Regions from separate parts of the Streptomyces sp. NBC_00076 genome, predicted to be linked through region 4. Evidence: riboswitches for the same ligand, from Rfam matches in the RefSeq annotation. Region 4 holds a riboswitch; each other region holds the start of a gene.
What was found. A riboswitch is a leader RNA that binds a small molecule or an ion and turns the genes downstream of it on or off. The one in region 4 is predicted to bind cyclic di-AMP.
Positions count from the first base shown of each region.

Region 1: linked by a shared signal. The riboswitch ahead of OHA64_RS22810 (M23 family metallopeptidase) and the one ahead of OHA64_RS19890 (transglycosylase family protein) in region 4 are both predicted to bind cyclic di-AMP.
Region 2: linked by a shared signal. The riboswitch ahead of OHA64_RS34985 (M23 family metallopeptidase) and the one ahead of OHA64_RS19890 (transglycosylase family protein) in region 4 are both predicted to bind cyclic di-AMP.
Region 3: linked by a shared signal. The riboswitch ahead of OHA64_RS41060 (peptidoglycan DD-metalloendopeptidase family protein) and the one ahead of OHA64_RS19890 (transglycosylase family protein) in region 4 are both predicted to bind cyclic di-AMP.

Region 1 covers NZ_CP108242.1:5,044,442-5,049,342, reverse strand. Annotated here, with positions in the region: gene ribA (GTP cyclohydrolase II) at 1-90, opposite strand, end outside; gene OHA64_RS22825 (MarR family winged helix-turn-helix transcriptional regulator) at 197-709, opposite strand; gene OHA64_RS22820 (dihydrofolate reductase family protein) at 784-1,923, shown strand; tRNA gene OHA64_RS22815 (tRNA-Met) at 2,338-2,411, shown strand; cyclic di-AMP (ydaO/yuaA leader) riboswitch at 2,706-2,863, shown strand; gene OHA64_RS22810 (M23 family metallopeptidase) at 2,875-3,903, shown strand; gene OHA64_RS22805 (aldo/keto reductase) at 3,977-4,901, shown strand, end outside.
Region 2 covers NZ_CP108242.1:7,692,088-7,696,988, reverse strand. Annotated here, with positions in the region: gene OHA64_RS35000 (GNAT family N-acetyltransferase) at 1-682, opposite strand, end outside; gene OHA64_RS34995 (HPr family phosphocarrier protein) at 858-1,139, shown strand; gene OHA64_RS34990 (GntR family transcriptional regulator) at 1,288-1,983, opposite strand; gene OHA64_RS34985 (M23 family metallopeptidase) at 2,172-2,945, opposite strand; cyclic di-AMP (ydaO/yuaA leader) riboswitch at 2,959-3,125, opposite strand; gene OHA64_RS34980 (M16 family metallopeptidase) at 3,388-4,776, opposite strand; gene OHA64_RS34975 (M16 family metallopeptidase) at 4,773-4,901, opposite strand, start outside.
Region 3 covers NZ_CP108242.1:9,138,701-9,143,601, forward strand. Annotated here, with positions in the region: gene OHA64_RS41055 (alpha-galactosidase) at 1-1,668, shown strand, start outside; cyclic di-AMP (ydaO/yuaA leader) riboswitch at 1,973-2,132, shown strand; gene OHA64_RS41060 (peptidoglycan DD-metalloendopeptidase family protein) at 2,137-3,075, shown strand; gene OHA64_RS41065 (DUF6250 domain-containing protein) at 3,402-4,115, shown strand; gene OHA64_RS41070 (SGNH/GDSL hydrolase family protein) at 4,261-4,901, shown strand, end outside.
Region 4 covers NZ_CP108242.1:4,408,137-4,413,037, reverse strand. Annotated here, with positions in the region: gene OHA64_RS19900 (cytochrome P450) at 1-1,092, shown strand, start outside; gene OHA64_RS19895 (transglycosylase family protein) at 1,218-2,222, shown strand; cyclic di-AMP (ydaO/yuaA leader) riboswitch at 2,417-2,584, shown strand; gene OHA64_RS19890 (transglycosylase family protein) at 2,588-3,286, shown strand; gene eno (phosphopyruvate hydratase) at 3,634-4,901, shown strand, end outside.

The DNA.
Region 1 (4,901 bases), 640 kb from region 4:
GACCAGTTCGGCGTCCACGCCATAGCCGTCGTGGAAGCGCAGCGGGACCCGGACGCGGGAGCGCGGGGTGGCGGCGGGGAAGTCGGGCATGCGGTCCTCCGGGTCCGGGGCCGTATCTGCTTCAGATTTGAAGCAGATCTTGGGTATGGACCCTACCCCATGCTTTAAATTTGAAGCAACTGGATTGCGAGGTAGGTCACGAAGGGGAGGAAGAGCGGCGGCGCCACGGTACGTCGTCCGCCGCGGGGCGGGCGTCGTCACTCTCCAGGGCCCGCGCGATCCCCGTACAGATCTCCTCCAGCTGGTCCACCTGCTCCTCGGTGAGCTGGTCGAACAGCGATGCCCGTACGGTCTCGACGTGCCCCGGCGCGGTCTGTTCCAGGACCGTCATCCCCTCCTCGGTGAGCGCGGCGATGCTGCCCCGCTTGTCCCATCGGCAGTTCTCCCGCCTGAGCAGGCCGTCCTTCTCCAGGCGGGTCACCGCGTAGGTCAGCCGGCTCCGGGTGATCTTCAGCTGCTCGGCGAGATCGGTCATGCGCAGCCGGTGTTCCGGGGCGTCGGAGAGGTTGGCGAGGATGGAGTAGTAGAGGTGGGGCATGCCGGCGTCCTGCTGGAGCTGCCGGTCGAGCGCGTCCTCCAGGAGGTGCGTCGCGGCGATGTACGCGCGCCAGGCGCGCTGCTCCTTCGGGGTGAGCCAGCGAGTCGTCATGCTCCCAGTGTAAGTTTGTTTCAAACTTGAACCAAGCCCTACCCGTGTCGCCGCCTTCGAGAGGGACCGCTCCGATGCCCCACCCGTACGTCCTCCTCTCCGCCGCCGTCTCCCTCGACGGCTACCTGGACGACACCGGCCCCGAACGCCTGCTGCTCTCCAGCCCGGCCGACTTCGACCGGGTCGACGAGGTGCGGGCCTCCGTGGACGCGATCCTCGTCGGCGCGGGGACCATTCGCGCCGACAACCCGCGGCTGCTGGTCAACTCGGCGTCGCGGCGGGCCGTGCGCGTTGCCGCCGGGCAGCCGGAGTACCCGCTGAAGGTCACCGTCAGCGGCTCCGGCGACCTCGACGCGGCCGCGAAGTTCTGGCACACGGGCGGCGAGAAGGTCGTCTACACGACGGAGAAGGGGGCGGAGCGGGTCCGTGCGCTGGGGCTGGGGCCGGCAACGGACGTCGTCGCGTTGGGGGGCGTCGAACTCGACTGGCGGTTGCTGCTGGAGCATCTGGGTGAGGTGCGGGGCGTCCGGCGGCTCATGGTCGAGGGCGGCGGACGGATCCACACCCAGTTGCTGCGGCAGGGGCTCGCGGATGAACTTCAGCTGGTGCTGGCCCCGTTGTTCGTCGGTGATCCCGGGGCGCCTCGTCTCTTCGGGGCCGGGCCGTATCAGGGCGGGCGCCTGAGGCTGATGGAGACCCGTCCCATCGGGGACGTCGTCCTCATGCGGTACGAGCCCACGGCGCCCGGCGTCGGTCATCTCCCCTCCGCCGCGGATCGGCACTGGCTGGGGCTCGCCTGTTCGCTGGCCGCCCAGTGTCCGCCCTCTCGGACGGCGTTCAGCGTGGGTGCGGTGGTGGTGGCGGCCGACGGCACGGAGCTTGCCCGCGGGTACTCGAGGGAGGGGGACGACCCTGTCGTCCACGCGGAGGAGGCGGCGCTGGCGAAGATCGACGCGGGGGATGCGCGGCTCGCGTCCGCGACGGTCTACAGCAGCCTGGAACCGTGCGCCCGCCGGGCGTCCCGGCCGGCGCCCTGTGCTCAGCTGATCCTGTCGGCGGGGGTACGGCGGGTGGTCACGGCGTGGCGGGAGCCGGACACGTTCGTGCAGGGGGCCGACGGGACTGGGGTGCTGTCGGGGGCGGGGGTGGATGTGGTGGTGCTGGGTGAGTATGAGGGGCTGGCCAAGGGGGCGAATCTTCATTTGCTGCGGTGACGGGTGCGGGTGCCTCCGGCGGTTGGGCGGGGGATGCCTGCGGCGGCCTGTGGGGCTCGGTGGGGGTGGCTGTCCTGTAGCGGGGGTTCGGTGGGTGCGTGTCTGCGGGTTGGGGCGGGAGATGCCTGCGGCGGCTTGTGTGGGTTGGGTGGTGCGTGATGCCTGCGGCGCCTGTGCGGGTTGTGGGGGTGCGTGTAGCGCCTGGGGTGTGGTGGTGGGTTGGGGCCGGGGCGGGGGTGTCCGTCCTCGGAACGTCGCGGAATCGGTTTCTTGGTGAGGGGGCGGTGTTGACGCGACAACCGCTGCGGGCGGACACCCCCGTCCCGTCCCCTTCCCTCCGTACGCGGGTGCACGGCCGCCGGGGAACCGATGTGACTTCTGGGGTGCGGATGGCGTACTCTGAAGTCACAACGGCGCGGGGTGGAGCAGCTCGGTAGCTCGCTGGGCTCATAACCCAGAGGTCGCAGGTTCAAATCCTGTCCCCGCTACTGAAAACCGAGGGCCGGAATCCGAAAGGGTTCCGGCCCTCGGTGCGTTGGGGCGCGTATTGTGGGCGGTCACGAGGGGTGATCGTGTGGGTACCTCCGCATAACAACTGACACACCGTCAATACCTGTGTGTCTCCTGAGGCAAGGTCAACTCGCCCGTTTTCGCCGGTCATGAGGCCTTGGTCGGGCGGAAATTCGTTAATGATCAAGCGGAACAGCTTGGAATCAGGCCCCCGGGTCTATTAACGTTCGATAACGCAGCGCGGTCGTCCCAGCCGTCACAAGAGTCGGCTCCGTGCGCATGCGCCGAATTCCGCAAGGAAACCGGGGAACCACCAACTTGGGGTGAATCGCGCGGATATCACCGTGAACTCACGGCTGGTATACGCGCGTAGGAGACCTTCCTGCTCCGAACCCGTCAGCTAACCCGGTAGGCGAGAAGGAAGGAAAGGAGTACGCCCACGTGGCGTCCAACCGGCCTGCCCCAGAAGCCCCGTTCGTGCCGAGCCAGCGCGACACCGAAACCTTCGGCTACGGCGAGTACCGCACCGACGAGGGCCCCTGGACGGAGTGGAACCCCACCGAGGAGTCCCTGCGTCCGGTACGCGGTCGGCACCGTGTCGCCAAGCAGCGCGGCGGACTCGCCCGCAGCTCGACCGTCCTGGGCGTCGGCGTCATCGCCGCCGTCGGCGCGGGCGGTATAGCCAGCGCCAACACCGGCAAGCCTCCGGTGTCCATCTCCATTCCCGATCTTCCCTCTGTGGGTTCCCTCCTTTCGGAGGACGACACCCCCGAGGGCTCGGCGACCGCGCTCAGCGGCGTCGGTGTGACCTCCGAGGAGACCGCGGAGGGCACCTCGGACGCCGGGGAGGTGCTGCGCGCCCGGATCATGGCCCAGGCCGAGAAGCAGGCGGACCAGGTCGAGAGCAAGGCCGCCGCCGAGGCCGCGGCCACCGCCGAGAAGCAGGTCGCGGAAGCGGTCGCCAAGGCGGAGAAGGAAGCCGAGGCCAAGGCCGCCGCCGCGAAGCAGAAGGCGGAGGAGGAGGCCGAGAAGAAGGCCGAGGCCGAGCGTCTCGCCGAGCTGGCCAAGCAGTACACGCTGCCGACCTCCTCGTACACCATCACCTCCACCTTCGGTCAGGCCGGTTCCCTGTGGTCGTCCGGTTACCACACCGGCCTCGACTTCGCCGCGCCCACGGGCACGCTCATCAAGGCCGTCCACAGCGGGACCATCACGGAGGCGGGCTGGGCCGGTTCGTACGGCTACCGCACGATCCTCACCCTGGACGACGGCACCGAGCTGTGGTTCTGCCACCAGTCGTCCATCAGCGTCAGCGTCGGCCAGAAGGTCAGCACGGGTGACGTCATCGGCCGCGTGGGCGCCACCGGCAACGTCACCGGGGCCCACCTCCATCTGGAGGTCCACTCGGGCGGCGCGGACACGGGCATCGACCCGATGGCCTGGCTGCGCAGCAAGGGGCTCAACCCCTGACGGTTGCGTGGATTTCGTGAGCGCCTCAGTCCTGGCGGAATGAGGCGCTCCGCCACGGGTGTTGAAGAGAAGCATGACTTCTCTTCGCAAGCTCGGTACCTCGGACCTGGAGGTCTTCCCTCTCTCCCTGGGCGGCAACGTCTTCGGCTGGACGGCCGACGAGGCCGCCTCCTTCGCCGTCCTGGACGCGTACACGGCCGCCGGGGGCAACTTCGTCGACACCGCCGACTCGTACTCGGCGTGGATCGAGGGCAACTCCGGCGGTGAGTCCGAGACCATCATCGGCAAGTGGGTCAAGGCCCGCGGGAATCGCTCCGACGTCGTCATCGCCACCAAGGTCAGCCAGCACCCCGAGTACCAGGGCCTGTCCGCCGACAACATCAAGGCCGCCGCCGACGCCTCGCTGCGTCGCCTCGGCACCGACTACATCGACCTGTACTACACGCACTTCGACAAGCCGGACGTGCCGGTCGAGGAGATCATCGGCGCGCTCGACGAGTTGGTGAGGGCGGGCAAGGTGCGGTACATCGCCGCCTCCAACATCTCGCCCGAGCGGCTGGAAGCGTCGCTCTCCCACTCCGAGCGCGTGGGCCTGGCGCGGTACGTGGCTGTGCAGCCCCACTACAACCTGGTCTCCCGCGACACCTACGAGGGTGAGCTCCAGGACGTCGCCGCACGCTTCGGCCTCGCCGCCGTCCCGTACTTCTCGCTCGCCTCCGGCTTCCTCACCGGCAAGTACCGGCCCGGTACGACGGTCGACAGCGCGCGGGCCGAGGGCGCGGCCAAGCACCTGGAGACCGAGCGTGGTCGGCAGGTCCTCACCGCCCTCGACGAGATCGCCCAGTCCCACGACACCCAGATCGCCACGGTCGCCCTGGCCTGGCTCGCGGCCCAGCCGACGGTGGCGGCCCCGATCGCGTCCGCGCGCACGGTGGAACAACTCCCGGCGCTGGTGGGCGCGGGCGACCTCGTCCTGACCGACGCTGAGGTCACGCGGT
Region 2 (4,901 bases), 3.3 Mb from region 4:
CCACCCCGCCGGGCGTGCGGCCGGTCCCGATGACGGCTACGGAGCCGGGCGTGAGCAGCCGCTGCACGGAGCGCCCTTCGGCGCGCTGTTCGCGCGCGTACTGCACGGCGAGCGAGCGGTCCGTCGGCTCCAGGTCGAACTCCAGGCGAACGACGCCGTCCTCGAAGCTGCGCTTCTGGGTGTACCCGGCGTCCGTGAACACCTTGATCATCTTGGTGTTGGCCGGCAGCACCTCGGCGGCGAAGCGGCGGATACCGCGCTCGCGGGCGACGGCCCCGATGTGTTCGAGGAGGGCGGAGGCCACCCCGCGCCCCTGGTGGGCGTCCTGGACGAGGAAGGCGACCTCGGCCTCGTCGGCGGGGGAGGAAGCGGGCATGCCGTCGGTGCCGATGCGGTCGTAGCGTACGGTGGCGATGAACTCGCCGCCGATGGTGGCCGCGAGTCCCACCCGGTCCACAAAGTCGTGGTGCGTGAAGCGGTGGACGTCCTTGGCGGACAGGCGAGGGTAGGGCGCGAAGAAGCGGTAGTACTTCGACTCGTCCGATACCTGCTCATAGAAGCTGACGAGGCGATCGGCGTCATCGACGGTGATGGGCCGGATGCGCGCGGTACCACCGTCGCGCAACACCACGTCGGCCTCCCAGTGGGCGGGGTACTCGTGCCGGTCCGACGAGGTCTGCATGGGCCCCAGAGTACGGCTCGCGTACGACAACGGCGCGAGGCAGTCCGCGGGGGACGGAGTCGGACCGAGGCCGCGGTCCGACGCCACGAAGGGGCGGGACGAAGGCCCGCTCCGGGCAAGCTTCACGTGTGGGAAACTGGTCTAGACAACCCTGAACATCGAAGGGCAGCATCACATGGCTGAGCGCCGCGTCAACGTCGGCTGGGCCGAGGGTCTCCACGCCCGCCCCGCTTCCATCTTCGTCCGGGCCGCCACGGCCGCAGGTGTCCCGGTGACGATCTCCAAGGCCGACGGCAACCCCGTCAACGCGGCCTCCATGCTGGCCGTCCTCGGCCTGGGCGCACAGGGCGGTGAGGAGATCGTCCTCGCCTCCGACGCCGAAGGGGCGGATGCCGCCCTCGACCGCCTCGCGAAGCTTGTCTCCGAAGGTCTCGAGGAGCTCCCCGAGACCGTCTGAGAACAGACGCCGCAGCGCAACCCCGAAGGGCTCGTCCGAATTATCGGGCGAGCCCTTCGCATTTCCCCGCCTCGGGCCGATTTTCCCGTTTACGGGCAGCAGAATTAATCCCCCGCGAATTATCCCCTCTTTGTATACGGCTGCCGTGTTAATGCCGCAGGCTCGTCATGTTTACGGGATGTTGCGAGTTCCTCACACGCTCCGGGCGATCTCCCTGGGACGGAAAGCGCAACCGGTGCGCGGCCGTGGCGCGCTCGGTGTGCAGTGCCGTGACCGCTCGCGCGCGCTCGCTGTCCCCGCGCGCCACCGCGTCCACGATCGCGCCGTGCTCCGCCCAGGACTCGACCGGGTTGGCGGGCGCGTCCACCGCGTACATCCAGGCGATCTTGTGACGCAGCTGGGTCAGCATGGAGGTCATCGCCGGACTGCCGGAGGCCTGAGCGAGGGTCTCGTGGAACCAGCTCCCCAGGGAGCGCAGGTCGTCGCTGGTACCTCTCCTGGCCCGCTCCTGGCCCAGCCGGACCAGTCCGCGCAGCACCTTGAGGTGGGCCTCGGTGCGCCGCTGAGCGGCCCGGGAGGCGCCGAGCGGCTCCAGGAGCACCCGCATCTCCAGGAGGTCGGCGCCCTCCTGCTCGGTGGGTTCCGCGACGCACGCGCCCGCGTGCCGCCGGGTCACCACGAAGCCCTCCGCCTCCAGCGTGCGCAGGGCCTCGCGGACGGGGACGCGCGAGACGCCGTAGCGGCGGGCGAGCAGTTCCTCGGTGAGCCGGCCCCCGCGCTCGTAGACACCCGCGACGATGTCGTCCCGGATCGCCGTGCATACCGAGTGCGCCGGAATACGCATGACCGACCTCCGCATTAATCCCCGTGAAACGTCGACGATTGACGTGTGTTCGGTGACTCTATTGCAATGAGCCGGAATTTCCGATGGCGGGTCGGAATCCATGGATATTTTTTGGACAGTCGGGCACCAGAAACGCCGAAAGCCCCGGCTCGGGGAGCCGGGGCCTCAGGTTGTCTTGCCGACCGTCGTCAGACGTTCACGCCGTGCGAACGGAGGTAGGAGACGGGATCGATGTCCGAGCCGTACTGCGCGCCCGTGCGGGCCTCGAAGTGCAGGTGGGGTCCGGTGACGTTGCCGGTCGCGCCGGAGAGACCGATCTGCGCGCCCGGGGTGACGGCCTGGCCCACCGAGACACCGATGGACGACAGGTGGCCGTACTGGGTGTACGTGCCGTCGTTCATCTTGATCACGATCTGGTTGCCGTACGACCCGCCCCAGCCGGCCTCGACCACGGTGCCGGAGCCGACCGCGTGGACGGTGGTGCCGGTCGAGGCGTGGAAGTCGATGCCGGTGTGGCTGCCTGAGGACCACAGGGAGCTGCTGGACTGGTAACCGGTCGAGACGTACGAGCCGGAGATCGGGGCGACGTAGGCGTTGAGGCGCTTGCGCTCGGCCTCGCGGGCGGCGCGCTCCTTCTGCTCACGCTCCTCGCGGGCCTTCTTGGCCTCCGCGACCGCCTTCTTGCGCGCGGCCTCCTCGGCCTTCTGCTGCGCCTCGGCCTCCTCGGCGGCCTGCTTCTGGGCGACGGCCTGGGCGTCGATCTGGTCCGCGATCGAGTCACCGATGGTGATGACGGGGGTGAGGCCGGTCTGCTCGGCCGCGGGCTCGGCGGCGAGCGCCGGGGCGGCCAGGGTACCGATGACGCCGGTGGTGGTGAGTGCCGCGACACCCGCCGCGCGGGCGGTGCCGCGCTTCATCCGGCTGGGACGACGGTGCTTCCCGGCGGCGCACATGAACGCCATGTGGTGGCTGGTCCTTTCCTTCCTTCTCGCCTACCGGGTTAGCTGACGGGTTCGGAGCAGGAAGGTCTCCTACGGACCCCCTCGCGGTGTGCGCGGGCGTCCGATTCACCCCAGGGACTTCACGTGTGGGTCCCCGGCTCCCCTGGCTCGCGCCATGTGGGGACTCGGCGATGACTGTCCGGTGCCGCGGGTGCGGCGCAGTGCCTGACGGACAGCCCGGACGACGCTAAGCGGGGCAACTTTCAATCCCCAAACGGATCACGCCTTTTGTAGCGCATGCCACAGGGCAGACAGGCAACCTCTCCCTCAATTCGGACATCGAGGGGCCCCGGTGACTCTCACGTCACCGGGGCCCCGGGCACTGCTGTGACTACTCCACGGAGGTGTGGCCGTTCCGCTGTGGCTCCTCCGCGTCGCTACTGTGTGTGCCTGGTCCGCGTCCCTACTCCGCGGAGACGACGGAGACTTCGCCGATGCCGAGAGCCTCGACGGGCTCCTTGATCTGTGCGGCGTCACCGACGAGGACGGTCACCAGGCGGTCCACCGGGAAGGCGCTCACGGCCGCCGCGGTGGCCTCCACGGTGCCGGTGGAGGCGAGCTGCTGGTACAGCGTCGCCTGGAAGTCGTCGGGCAGGTGCTGCTCGACCTGGTCGGCCAGCGTGCCCGCGACCGCCGCCGCGGTCTCGTACTTCAGCGGCGCCACCCCGACGAGGTTCTGGACGGCGACATCCCGCTCGGCATCGGTCAGCCCCTCGGCCGCGAGCGTGCGCAGCACCGTCCACAGGTCGTCCAGGGCGGGACCGGTGTTCGGCGTGTCGAAGGAGCCGCTGATGGCGAGCATCGCGGCACCCGAGCCGTCCGGCGTCGAGCGCAGGACCTGCCCGAACGCCCGCACCCCGTAGGTGTAGCCCTTCTCCTCCCGCAGGACGCGGTCCAGACGGGAGGTGAGGGTGCCGCCCAGGCAGTACGTGCCGAGCACCTGGGCGGGCCACACACGCGCGTGCCGGTCAGAGCCGATGCGGCCGATCAGCAGCTGGGTCTGGACGGCGCCGGGACGGTCCACGATGACGACCCGTCCGGTGTCGTCGGCCGTCACCGGTGGCACCGGACGCGGCTGGGCCGAGGAGCCGGTCCAGGCGCCGAGGGTGTCGCCGAGCAGCTCGTCGAGCTCGAGGCCGGTGAGGTCGCCGACGACCACGGCGGTGGCGGTGGCCGGACGGACGTGCTTCTCGTAGAAGCCGCGTACGGCCGCCGAGTCGATGGACTCGACCGTCTCCTCGGTGCCCTGGCGCGGGCGCGACATCCGCGAGGTCGCCGGGAACAGCTCCTTGGAGAGCTCCTTGGCGGCACGCCGGGAGGGGTTGGCCAGCTCGTGCGGGATCTCGTCGAGGCGGTTGCGGACCAGCCGCTCGACCTCGCTGTCCGCGAACGCGGGTGCCCTGAGGGCGTCCGCGAGCAGGCCCAGGGCCTTGGCCAGGCGGGAGGCGGGGACTTCGAGGGAGAGCCGTACGCCGGGATGGTCGGCGTGCGCGTCGAGGGTGGCGCCGCAGCGCTCCAGCTCGGCGGCGAACTCCTCGGCCGAGTGCTTGTCGGTGCCCTCGGAGAACGCCCGCGCCATGATGGTGGCGACGCCGTCCAGACCGGCCGGTTCGGCCTCCAGGGGCGCGTCCAGGAGCACCTCGACGGCGACGACCTGCTGGCCGGGGCGGTGGCAGCGCAGGACGGTGAGGCCGTTGTCGAGCGTCCCGCGCTCGGGGGCCGGGAACGCCCAGGGCCTGGCGTCGCCCGCCTGGGGCTGGGGGTGGAACTCCATCGCGGCGAGCTCGGTCACTGGGCCGCCTCCTCGTCGTTCTCGTCGGTGGCTTCGGCGTCTTCTGCTTCGGTGGTGGTCGGCTCGTAGACGAGCACCGCGCGGTTGTCGGGGCGCAGGCAGGCCTTGGCGACCTCCTGGACTTC
Region 3 (4,901 bases), 4.7 Mb from region 4:
GAGGGTCCCGCCGTGGAGCTCCTGCGCGCCGACTCCGCGACCTGGACCCTGCCCGACCGCGAGACCGGCTGGCGGCTGTCGCACCTGCACGGCCGCTGGGCCGCGGAGTCCCAGCTCGTGCGCGCACCCCTCACCTACGGCGAGAAGGTCATCGGCAGCCGCCGCGGCCACACCGGGCACCAGCACCTGCCGTGGGTCGCGCTCGACACCGACGCGACCGAGGAGCGCGGCGAGGTCTACGGCTGCGCCCTCGGCTGGTCCGGGTCCTGGCGCATCGCCGTGGCCGAACTGCCCGACACGCGCGTGCAGATCACCGGCGGCGCGGGGTACGACGACTCCGGCCTGCTCCGTCTGGAGGCCGGGGAGTCCTTCACCGCCCCCGTCTTCGCCGGCCTGTGGAGCGACGCCGGCTACGGCGGGGCGAGCCGCGCCTGGCACGCCTACCAGCGGGCGTACGTCATCCCGGACGCGGACCGGGACCGGCCGGTGCTGTTCAACTCCTGGGAGGCCACCGAGTTCGACATCTCCGAGGAGCAGCAGGGGGAGCTGGCCCGCCGGGCCGCGGCGATCGGCGTCGAGCTGTTCGTCATCGACGACGGCTGGTTCGGGAAGCGGACGAGCGACCGTGCGGGGCTCGGCGACTGGACGCCCAATCCCGACCGCTTCCCGGGCGGGCTGAGGCCCCTCGCCGACTCCGTGCACGCCCTCGGCATGCAGTTCGGCATCTGGGTCGAGCCGGAAATGGTCAATCCGGACAGCGACCTCTACCGCGCCCACCCGGACTGGGTTCAGTACCAACCAGGGCGAAAGCGGACGGAACTGCGCAACCAGCTTGTGCTGAACCTCGCGCGCGAGGACGTCCAGGAGTATCTCTGGGAGCGGCTGCACGGGCTGCTCTCCAGCGCCCCGATCGACTATGTGAAGTGGGACTTCAACCGCTGCTTCACCGACGCGGGCTGGCCCGACGACGCCTACCCGCAGCGCCTGTGGGTCGATCACGTGAACGCGCTGTACCGCCTGTTGGACCGGCTGCGCGAGGCCCACCCGGGCGTCGCCTTCGAGTCCTGCTCGGGCGGCGGCGGCCGGATCGACCTCGGTGTCATGAGCCGAACCGACCAGGTGTGGACCTCCGACAACACCGACCCGCTCGACCGGCTCGCCATCCAGCACGGATTCAGCCAGATCCATCCCGCGCGCGCGATGGCCGCCTGGGTCACGGACAGCCCCAACACCCAGCTCAACGGCCGGGTCAGCACCTTGCGGTTCCGGTTCGTCAGCGCCATGGCCGGGGTGCTCGGAGTCGGCGGGGACCTCGCCGAGTGGACCGAGGAGGAACTCGCCGAGGCCCGCGACTGGGTGACTCTCTACAAGGAGATCCGTCCGCTCGTGCAGCGTGGCGACCTCTATCGACTGCGCCCGCCGGAGGGCGGATCGAGCGCGGTGCAGTACGTGCTGGGTGACGAAACGGTCGTCCTGGCCTGGCTCCAGGCGCAGCGCCACGGCGAGCCGGTACCGGCGCTGCGGCTGCGCGGACTCGATCCGGCGGCCTCGTACGAATGCCGTGAAACGGGCGAAGTGCACCGCGGGGCCGTGCTGCTGCATCACGGACTGCGGACCGGCCTCCGGGGTGACCTCGATGCGACGGTTCTCCGGCTGCGCCGCATCTGAGAGTTCTGCCCGAATTGGCGGCTTCATTGCAACTCGGCCTGAAATAAGGCGACCTGGGGGGCGGTGCGTGAGGAGCGTCATATTCGTGACCGTGCGTCGCCCGTCATGTTCACGTAATTCTTATGCATTTCAAGGGAATTAGAGTGTGGGCGATCTTTCGATTTACTGAGGGTGACCGGTAATTCCCATGAGGGATCAACGGAAACGCATTTGCATGCAACCTTCCGCTTGTCCCTGTGCGTCTTAGTCGCTTACGTTCGCCACCGATCCGGACGGACGCCCAATCCTGCCGCCGCCCGGGGCCAGCCCACACTCACCCGTACACGGCAGGAGCGGGGGACCCACAGGTACAACCGCCTGTTTCGGTTCTCCGGAACAGGCTTGGGGTTAAGTCGTACTTCGGTATGGCCGGGCATCTCCAGTCCGCACCCGACAGCTCACCTCGCAGGCGCCGGAGAGGAATTCGCCATGCCCGCGAAGGGTAAGCATCGCCAACCGAAGAACCAGCGCTTCGCCCGTTCCATCGCCGTCGCCGGAGCCGGCGGCGCCGCACTCGCACTTCCACTTCTGGGGGCCACCGGCGCCTATGCGGCGAGTCCCCAGTCCGTTTCCGAGAATGCCGTTCAGTCGTCAGTTCCGACTGCCGCCAAAAAGTCGGTGGCCGCGCGGACTTCGGGCGTGAAGACCTATGTGGTGCGGGCGGGTGACTGTCTCGCGAAGATCGCCGATGAGCAGAACGTCAGCGGAGGCTGGCAGAAGCTCTACGCCGACAACCGTGAGGCCGTCGGCGGCAATCCGTCGCTGATCCATCCCGGTCTGAAGCTCACGATCGGCAAGAAGGCCACGACGGGTGCCGGGAAGACCGAGTCGTCGGCCTCCTCGTCGAAGCCGAAGCCGAAGCCGAAGGCGCAGTCGTCGTCTTCGTCGGCGTCCTCGTCGCAGAAGTCGCAGCAGTCGACGGTGGCCGCTCAGAGCGTCGTGACCACCAGTACCGCGAACGGCTTCACCCTCCCGGTCAGTGGCGCCGTCATCGGCACGGGTTACCACGTGGCGGGCAGCATGTGGGCCAGCGGCTACCACACCGGTGTCGACTTCATCGTTCCGACCGGTACCCCGCTCAAGGCCGTGGGCGCGGGCACGGTCGTCTCCGCGGGCTGGGGCGGCGCGTACGGCAACCAGGTCGTCATCAGGCTGGCCGACGGCTATTACGCGCAGTACGCGCACCTGTCCGCGCTCTCCGTCTCCAGCGGCCAGACCGTGACCGAGGGCCAGCAGATCGGTCTCTCCGGCGCGACCGGCAACGTGACCGGCCCGCACCTGCACTTCGAGATCCGCACCACGCCGGACTACGGCTCGGACGTGGACCCGATCGCCTACCTCCGCTCGAAGGGTGTCTCGGTCGGCTGACGCCGCCCTCGCGACCACCTGCCCGACACGCTGCCGAAGGCCGGACCCACGATCCCCGGGTCCGGCCTTCGGTATGTCTGGGTGCGTCCCAATATGTTTTGGATCCTTCCCGGCCGATCCGTGATCGTCGCATTGCGGCCCTGTGGCGAAAGAGCTCGGTACGTCGACAGAGTGCAGGCGTGGAGGGCACAGTGAACTCCGCTTCTGTGCAAGCGCTTTCTCCCCGCCGAATCCGTCGACCACCAAGCCCGTGACCGAGCACGTGACGGAGCCCATGACCGATCCCGTCACCGCACCCGTCCGCTTCCCGGAAGGAGCCGTCTCCCGTGACGACCACGCGTAGAGCCTTCGCGACCCTGGCCGCCGGAGCCGCAATGGCCGCCCTCGCCCCGGCGGCACACGCGAACGCCTCGCCCCGCCGCCGCCTGATCGCCCACGACGACTTCCGTCACGGCCTCGGCCGATGGGCCGTGGAACTCGAGAAGGGCGGCACCGTCACCGCCTCCCGCGGGATCCTGGAGGTCGACGTGCCCGCCGGTGCGACCGTCTGGTTCAAACAGCGGCTCGAAGGGCCGTACGTCCTGGAGTACACCGCCACACCGGTGGCGGAGGGCGGGGTCAACGACCGGGTGTCGGACCTCAACAACTTCTGGAACGCCATCGACGTCCGTTCCCCGGACGACCTGTTCGCCACCCCTCGGGGCGGTGCGCTCGCCGAGTACGACTACCTCAAGACGTACTACGCCGGATACGGCGCCAACACGAACACCACGACCAGACTGCGGCGCTATGTCGGCGAGGCGGGCGTGCGTCCGCTGGTCTACGACTACACGGAACCGCTGCTGGTGGCGAACCGGCCGAACCGGGTCCGGATCGTCTCCGACGGCTCGACCGTGCGGTGGTGGAACAACGGGCGGCTCGTGTTCGACCTCACCGACCCCGAGCCGTACACGAGCGGGCATTTCGGTTTCCGCACGACCTGGAGCCACTTCCGGATCTCCGGATTCCGGGTGTGGCGGTTGCCGCCTCAACAGCGATGACGAGAAGGCTATTCCTGGCTTGACCAATCCTTGAACGGTGGCTTATCTCACCGCACGTCAACCCTTTCCTACGGTCGCGTAGCTCACATCCCAAGGTGAATCATGGGCCGATGTGGCAGACGATTCGAAGAGTGACAGCAGATCAGTGATCGGGTCGTACGTGGCGGTGGGGGACAGCTTCACCGAGGGCGTCGGCGACCCCGGCCCCGACGGGGCGTTGGTCGGCTGGGCGGACCGGTTCGCGGTACTGCTCGCCGACCGGCGGCCCGAGGGCGACTTCCAGTACGCGAACCTCGCCGTGCGCGGGAAACTGCTCGACCAGATCGTGGCGGACCAGCTGCCGCAGGCCATGCAACTGGCCCCGGAGCTGGTCTCCTTCTGCGCGGGCGGCAACGACATCCTGCGACCCGGCACCGACCCCGACGAGGTCGCCGAGCGTTTCGAGCGCGCGGTGGTGCAACTGAAAACCGTCGCGGGCACGGTTATGGTGACGACGGGGTTCGACACCCGCAACGTGCCCGTGCTCAAGCACATGCGCGGCAAGATCGCCACCTACAACGGGCATGTGCGGGCGATCGCCGACCGGTACGGCTGTCCGGTGCTCGACCTGTGGTCCCTGAAGACCGTTCAGGACCGCCGGGCCTGGGACGGCGACCGGCTCCACCTCTCGCCCGAGGGCCACACGCGTGTGGCGCTGCGCGCGGGACAGGTCCTCGGCTTGGACATCCCGGCCGACCCGGACCAGCCCTGGCCGCCGCTGCCGGCGCGCGGCACCCTGGAGATCCG
Region 4 (4,901 bases):
CCCGCGCACGCCAAGGGCAAGACCGGTATCCCCGGTGAGCGCAAGGCCGAGTTGATGACCCATCTGCTCAACATCGACCCGCCGGACCACACGAGACTCCGGCGCCTCGTGTCGAAGGCGTTCACTCCGAGACGGGTCGCCGAGTTCGCCCCTCGGGTGCAGGAACTGACCGACGATCTGATCGACGGGTTCGCGGAGAAGGGGAGTGCCGATCTGATTCACGACTTCGCGTTCCCCCTGCCCATCTACGCGATCTGCGACCTGCTCGGCGTCCCCCGTGAGGACCAGGACGACTTCCGGGACTGGGCGGGCATGATGATCCGTCACGGGGGCGGGCCGCGCGGCGGTGTAGCCCGGTCGGTGAAGAAGATGCGCGGCTATCTCGCCGAGCTCATCCACCGCAAGCGAGAGGCACTCCCCGCCGAGAGCACCCCCGGCGAGGACCTCATCTCGGGTCTCATCCGAGCCTCCGACCACGGCGAGCACCTCACCGAGAACGAGGCCGCCGCGATGGCCTTCATCCTGCTGTTCGCCGGTTTCGAGACCACCGTCAACCTCATCGGCAACGGCACCTACGCCCTGCTCACCCACCCCGAGCAGCGCTCCCGCCTCCAACAGTCCCTCGCAGCCGGGGAACGCGGCCTCCTGGAGACCGGCGTCGAGGAACTCCTGCGCTACGACGGCCCCGTCGAGCTCGCCACCTGGCGGTTCGCCACCCGGCCGGTCAGCATCGGCGGGCAGGACATCGCGGCCGGCGACCCCGTGCTCGTCGTACTCGCCGCCGCGGACCGGGATCCGGAGCGGTTCGCGGATCCGGATGTGCTCGACCTCTCACGAAGTGACAACCAACACCTCGGATACGGCCACGGCATCCACTACTGTCTCGGCGCGCCCCTCGCCCGGCTGGAGGGCCAGAGTGCGCTCGGTACGCTCCTCACCCGCCTCCCGGACCTGCGACTCGCCGTGGATTCGGCTGATTTGCGCTGGCGTGGCGGGCTCATCATGCGCGGACTGCGTACGTTGCCCGTCGAGTTCACGCCGCGTGGTCGAGTCCCTCACCTGCGTAAAGGTGACACGCCCTCAATTTTGTGATCTTCACGTGATCTACGCGGCATTAACTTGTGACAAGTGATCGTCTGCCTATACGTTCACGGATCAACGCTGCGGCGAGTGTCATCCGCCGCACGGTCACCGTTGTCTCGCGAAAGGTTCTCCGCATGCTCTCCGGGAACGGCCGGCATCGTCGCCCCCGTCAAGCTCCGGCTCTCCTCGTCGCGGCCGGCGTGACCGGCTCCGCCATCGCCATCCCGCTGCTCGGTGCCACCGGCGCCAGTGCGGCCACCGGGACCACGTGGGACCAGGTCGCCAACTGCGAGACCGAGGGCTCCTGGAGCGCGAACGAAGGCGACGGGTACTACGGCGGCCTCCACATCGCCCAGAAGGACTGGGAGCGGTACGGCGGCCTCGACTACGCCTCGCGCGCCGACCAGGCCAGCCGCAACCAGCAGATCGCCGTCGCGGAGAAGATCCTCGCCGACCAGGGTGTCGGCTACTGGTCCACCTGCGGGCTGCTCAACGGACTCACCAAGAGCTCCGAGGCGGCCGATGTCGACACGGGTGTGGGGAGCGAGACGGGGTCGGGCGAATCGGACTCGTCCGGATTGTTGGACTCTGAGGGCTCATCGACTGGTTCGTCCGGAAGTGGATCCTCGGATGAGGGGTCGGGTACGCCTTCGGCCTCCGCCTCGAACACTCCCTCCGGCTCGCCTTCAGGCTCCTCCTCCGGGGCGTCTTCGGACGGCTCGAGCGGGGCGGGCGACTCGGCCGAGTCCGACGCGTCCGCCGACTCCGGATCCAGCGCCTCAAGGGGATCCGGCGAAACGTCCACAGGTGCGACAAAGCAGGACGAATCAGACAACTCCTGGCGGGTGGGCGGCTCTTCGAGCCTGGTCGACACCGGGGCGCTCGGGGGCGGCAAGCACCGCGGCGGCAGTGCCGACGAGGACGCGGCCGTCGACGCCGACACTGGCACCTCCACAGGCCGCCACGCCGTCGGCGGCGGCTCGTACACCGTCGGGATCGGGGACACCCTCGAGTCCATCGCCGACTCCCTTGACCTTCCCGGCGGATGGCGTGCCCTCTACGAGGAGAACAAGCAGGAGATCGGCTCCGACCCGAGTCGTATCGTCCCCGGTCAGACCCTTGGACTTGGTGCCGAATAGGGCTAAACCGACGGGAGTTCGCGTCATACTTCGCCATCGAATGTCTGGTTTGGTGAAAGTGTGGGATGAGTCTCAGAAGACCTGATCGTCTTTGAAATTCCGCGGATCGCGTGTCTACCGTCGGGACCGCTCGCCAACACGAGCCCCGGCTGCCGCAACGCCGAATCCTGCCAGCGGCCGTCCGGGAACAGTCGTCGCGTCAAGCGCCGTAGGCAGGAGCGGGGGACCCAAGGTAAGCGCCGGGCTCAGCAGTTGAGCTGGACCCGGCTTGGGGTGAAGCCGCGTCCCGGAAGGGACGCGGCCGGGCAACTCAACCGGCCCGAACCCGACAGCTCACCTCGCAGGCGTCGGTGAGGGGATCAACCATGCTGTTTTCCGGCAAGGGCAAGCACCGTCGTCCGAACAAGACCACTCGCGCCGCCGCGATCGCCGGAGTCACCGGTGTCGCCATCGCCGCTCCGCTGATGGCGGCCGGCAACGCCTCCGCCGCCACCGCCTCCGAGTGGGACACCGTCGCCCAGTGCGAGTCCGGCGGCAACTGGTCCATCAACACCGGCAACGGCTACTACGGTGGCCTGCAGTTCTCCGCCTCGACCTGGGCCGCGTACGGCGGCACGCAGTACGCCTCGCAGGCCAACCAGGCCTCCAAGGCACAGCAGATCGCCGTCGCCGAGAAGGTTCTCTCCTCCCAGGGCAAGGGCGCCTGGCCGGTCTGCGGCAAGGGCCTGTCGAGCTCCGGCTACGACGGCAGCACCGACACCTCGTCGAACAGCTCCAGCAGCTCGAACAGCTCCAGCTCCTCGGAGACCAGCACCCGTTCCTCCGAGCAGCCGGCCTCCCGTTCCCAGGAGCGCCCCGCGGCCAAGAAGACCGTCACCACCCCGACCGGCAAGAAGGTCAAGAAGGGTGACGGCGAGTACAAGGTCGTCAAGGGTGACACCCTCAGCTCGATCGCCGAGAAGCACAAGGTCAAGGGCGGCTGGGCCAAGCTGTTCGAGCTGAACAAGGACATCGTCCAGGACGCCAACCTCATCTACCCGGGTCAGCAGCTGCACCTGAAGTAGTAGGCGGCGCCCACCCGAACCACAGCGCCCTCACAACCGTGGTCCTCACACTGAGGACCTCGTGAGGGCCCCCGCCCCCACGGGCTCCCCGCTCCGGTGCGTCTCCCCCGTACGCACCGGAGCGGGGCTTTTTCGTACGGACTTTCTCGCGACTTCGCGCGCTCTTCCTCGCCACGCTTTGTTCCGTTCGGAAACAATTTCCTCTCGGTTCTGCCCAAGGGGTGGGCGACAGGCTGGCCGATCGCCCCTGGGCGGTTAGGCTCATCCCGCGGAGCCGACCGCGACTCCGTGCACCATGGGGCCTCGCGGCCCCGCGTACCCGCGTCACATCCCAGAAGGAGATGCTCGTGCCGTCCATCGACGTCGTCGTAGCCCGGGAAATCCTGGACTCCCGAGGCAACCCCACGGTCGAGGTCGAGGTCGGCCTCGACGACGGCAGCACGGGTCGTGCCGCCGTTCCGTCCGGTGCCTCCACGGGTGCCTTCGAGGCCATCGAGCTCCGCGACGGTGACCCCAACCGCTACCACGGCAAGGGTGTCGAGAAGGCCGTCCTCGCCGTCATCGAGCAGATCGGCCCGGAGCTGGTCGGCTACGACGCCACCGAGCAGCGCCTGATCGACCAGGCCATGTTCGACCTGGACGCCACCGACAACAAGGGCTCCCTCGGCGCCAACGCCATCCTCGGCGTCTCCCTGGCCGTCGCCCACGCCGCCTCCGAGGCCAGCGACCTCCCGCTTTTCCGCTACCTGGGCGGCCCGAACGCGCACCTGCTGCCGGTGCCGATGATGAACATCCTGAACGGCGGCTCGCACGCCGACTCGAACGTGGACATCCAGGAGTTCATGATCGCCCCGATCGGCGCGGAGTCCTTCTCCGAGGCGCTGCGCTGGGGCACCGAGGTCTACCACACCCTCAAGAAGGTGCTGAAGGGCCGCGGCCTGTCCACCGGTCTCGGCGACGAGGGCGGCTTCGCCCCGAACCTCGGCTCCAACCGTGAGGCCCTCGACCTCATCCTCGAGGCGGTCAAGGAAGCCGGCTACACCCCCGGCGAGCAGATCGCCCTCGCGCTCGACGTCGCCGCCTCCGAGTTCTACAAGGACGGCGTCTACACCTTCGAGGGCAAGGAGCGTTCCGCCGCCGAGATGACGGACTACTACGCCGAGCTCGTCGAGGCGTACCCGCTCGTCTCCATCGAGGACCCGCTGTTCGAGGACGACTGGGCCGGCTGGAAGACCATCACCGACCGGCTCGGCGACAAGGTCCAGCTGGTCGGCGACGACCTGTTCGTCACCAACCCGGAGCGCCTGGCCCGCGGCATCGACGACGGCGCCGCCAACGCGCTGCTCGTCAAGGTCAACCAGATCGGCTCGCTGACCGAGACCCTGGACGCCGTCGAGCTGGCCCAGCGCAACGGCTTCAAGTGCATGATGTCCCACCGCTCCGGTGAGACCGAGGACGTCACCATCGCCGACCTCGCCGTCGCCACCAACTGCGGCCAGATCAAGACCGGCGCCCCGGCCCGCTCCGAGCGCGTCGCCAAGTACAACCAGCTGCTGCGCATCGAGGAGATCCTCGACGACGCCGCGGTGTACGCCGGCCGCTCCGCCTTCCCGCG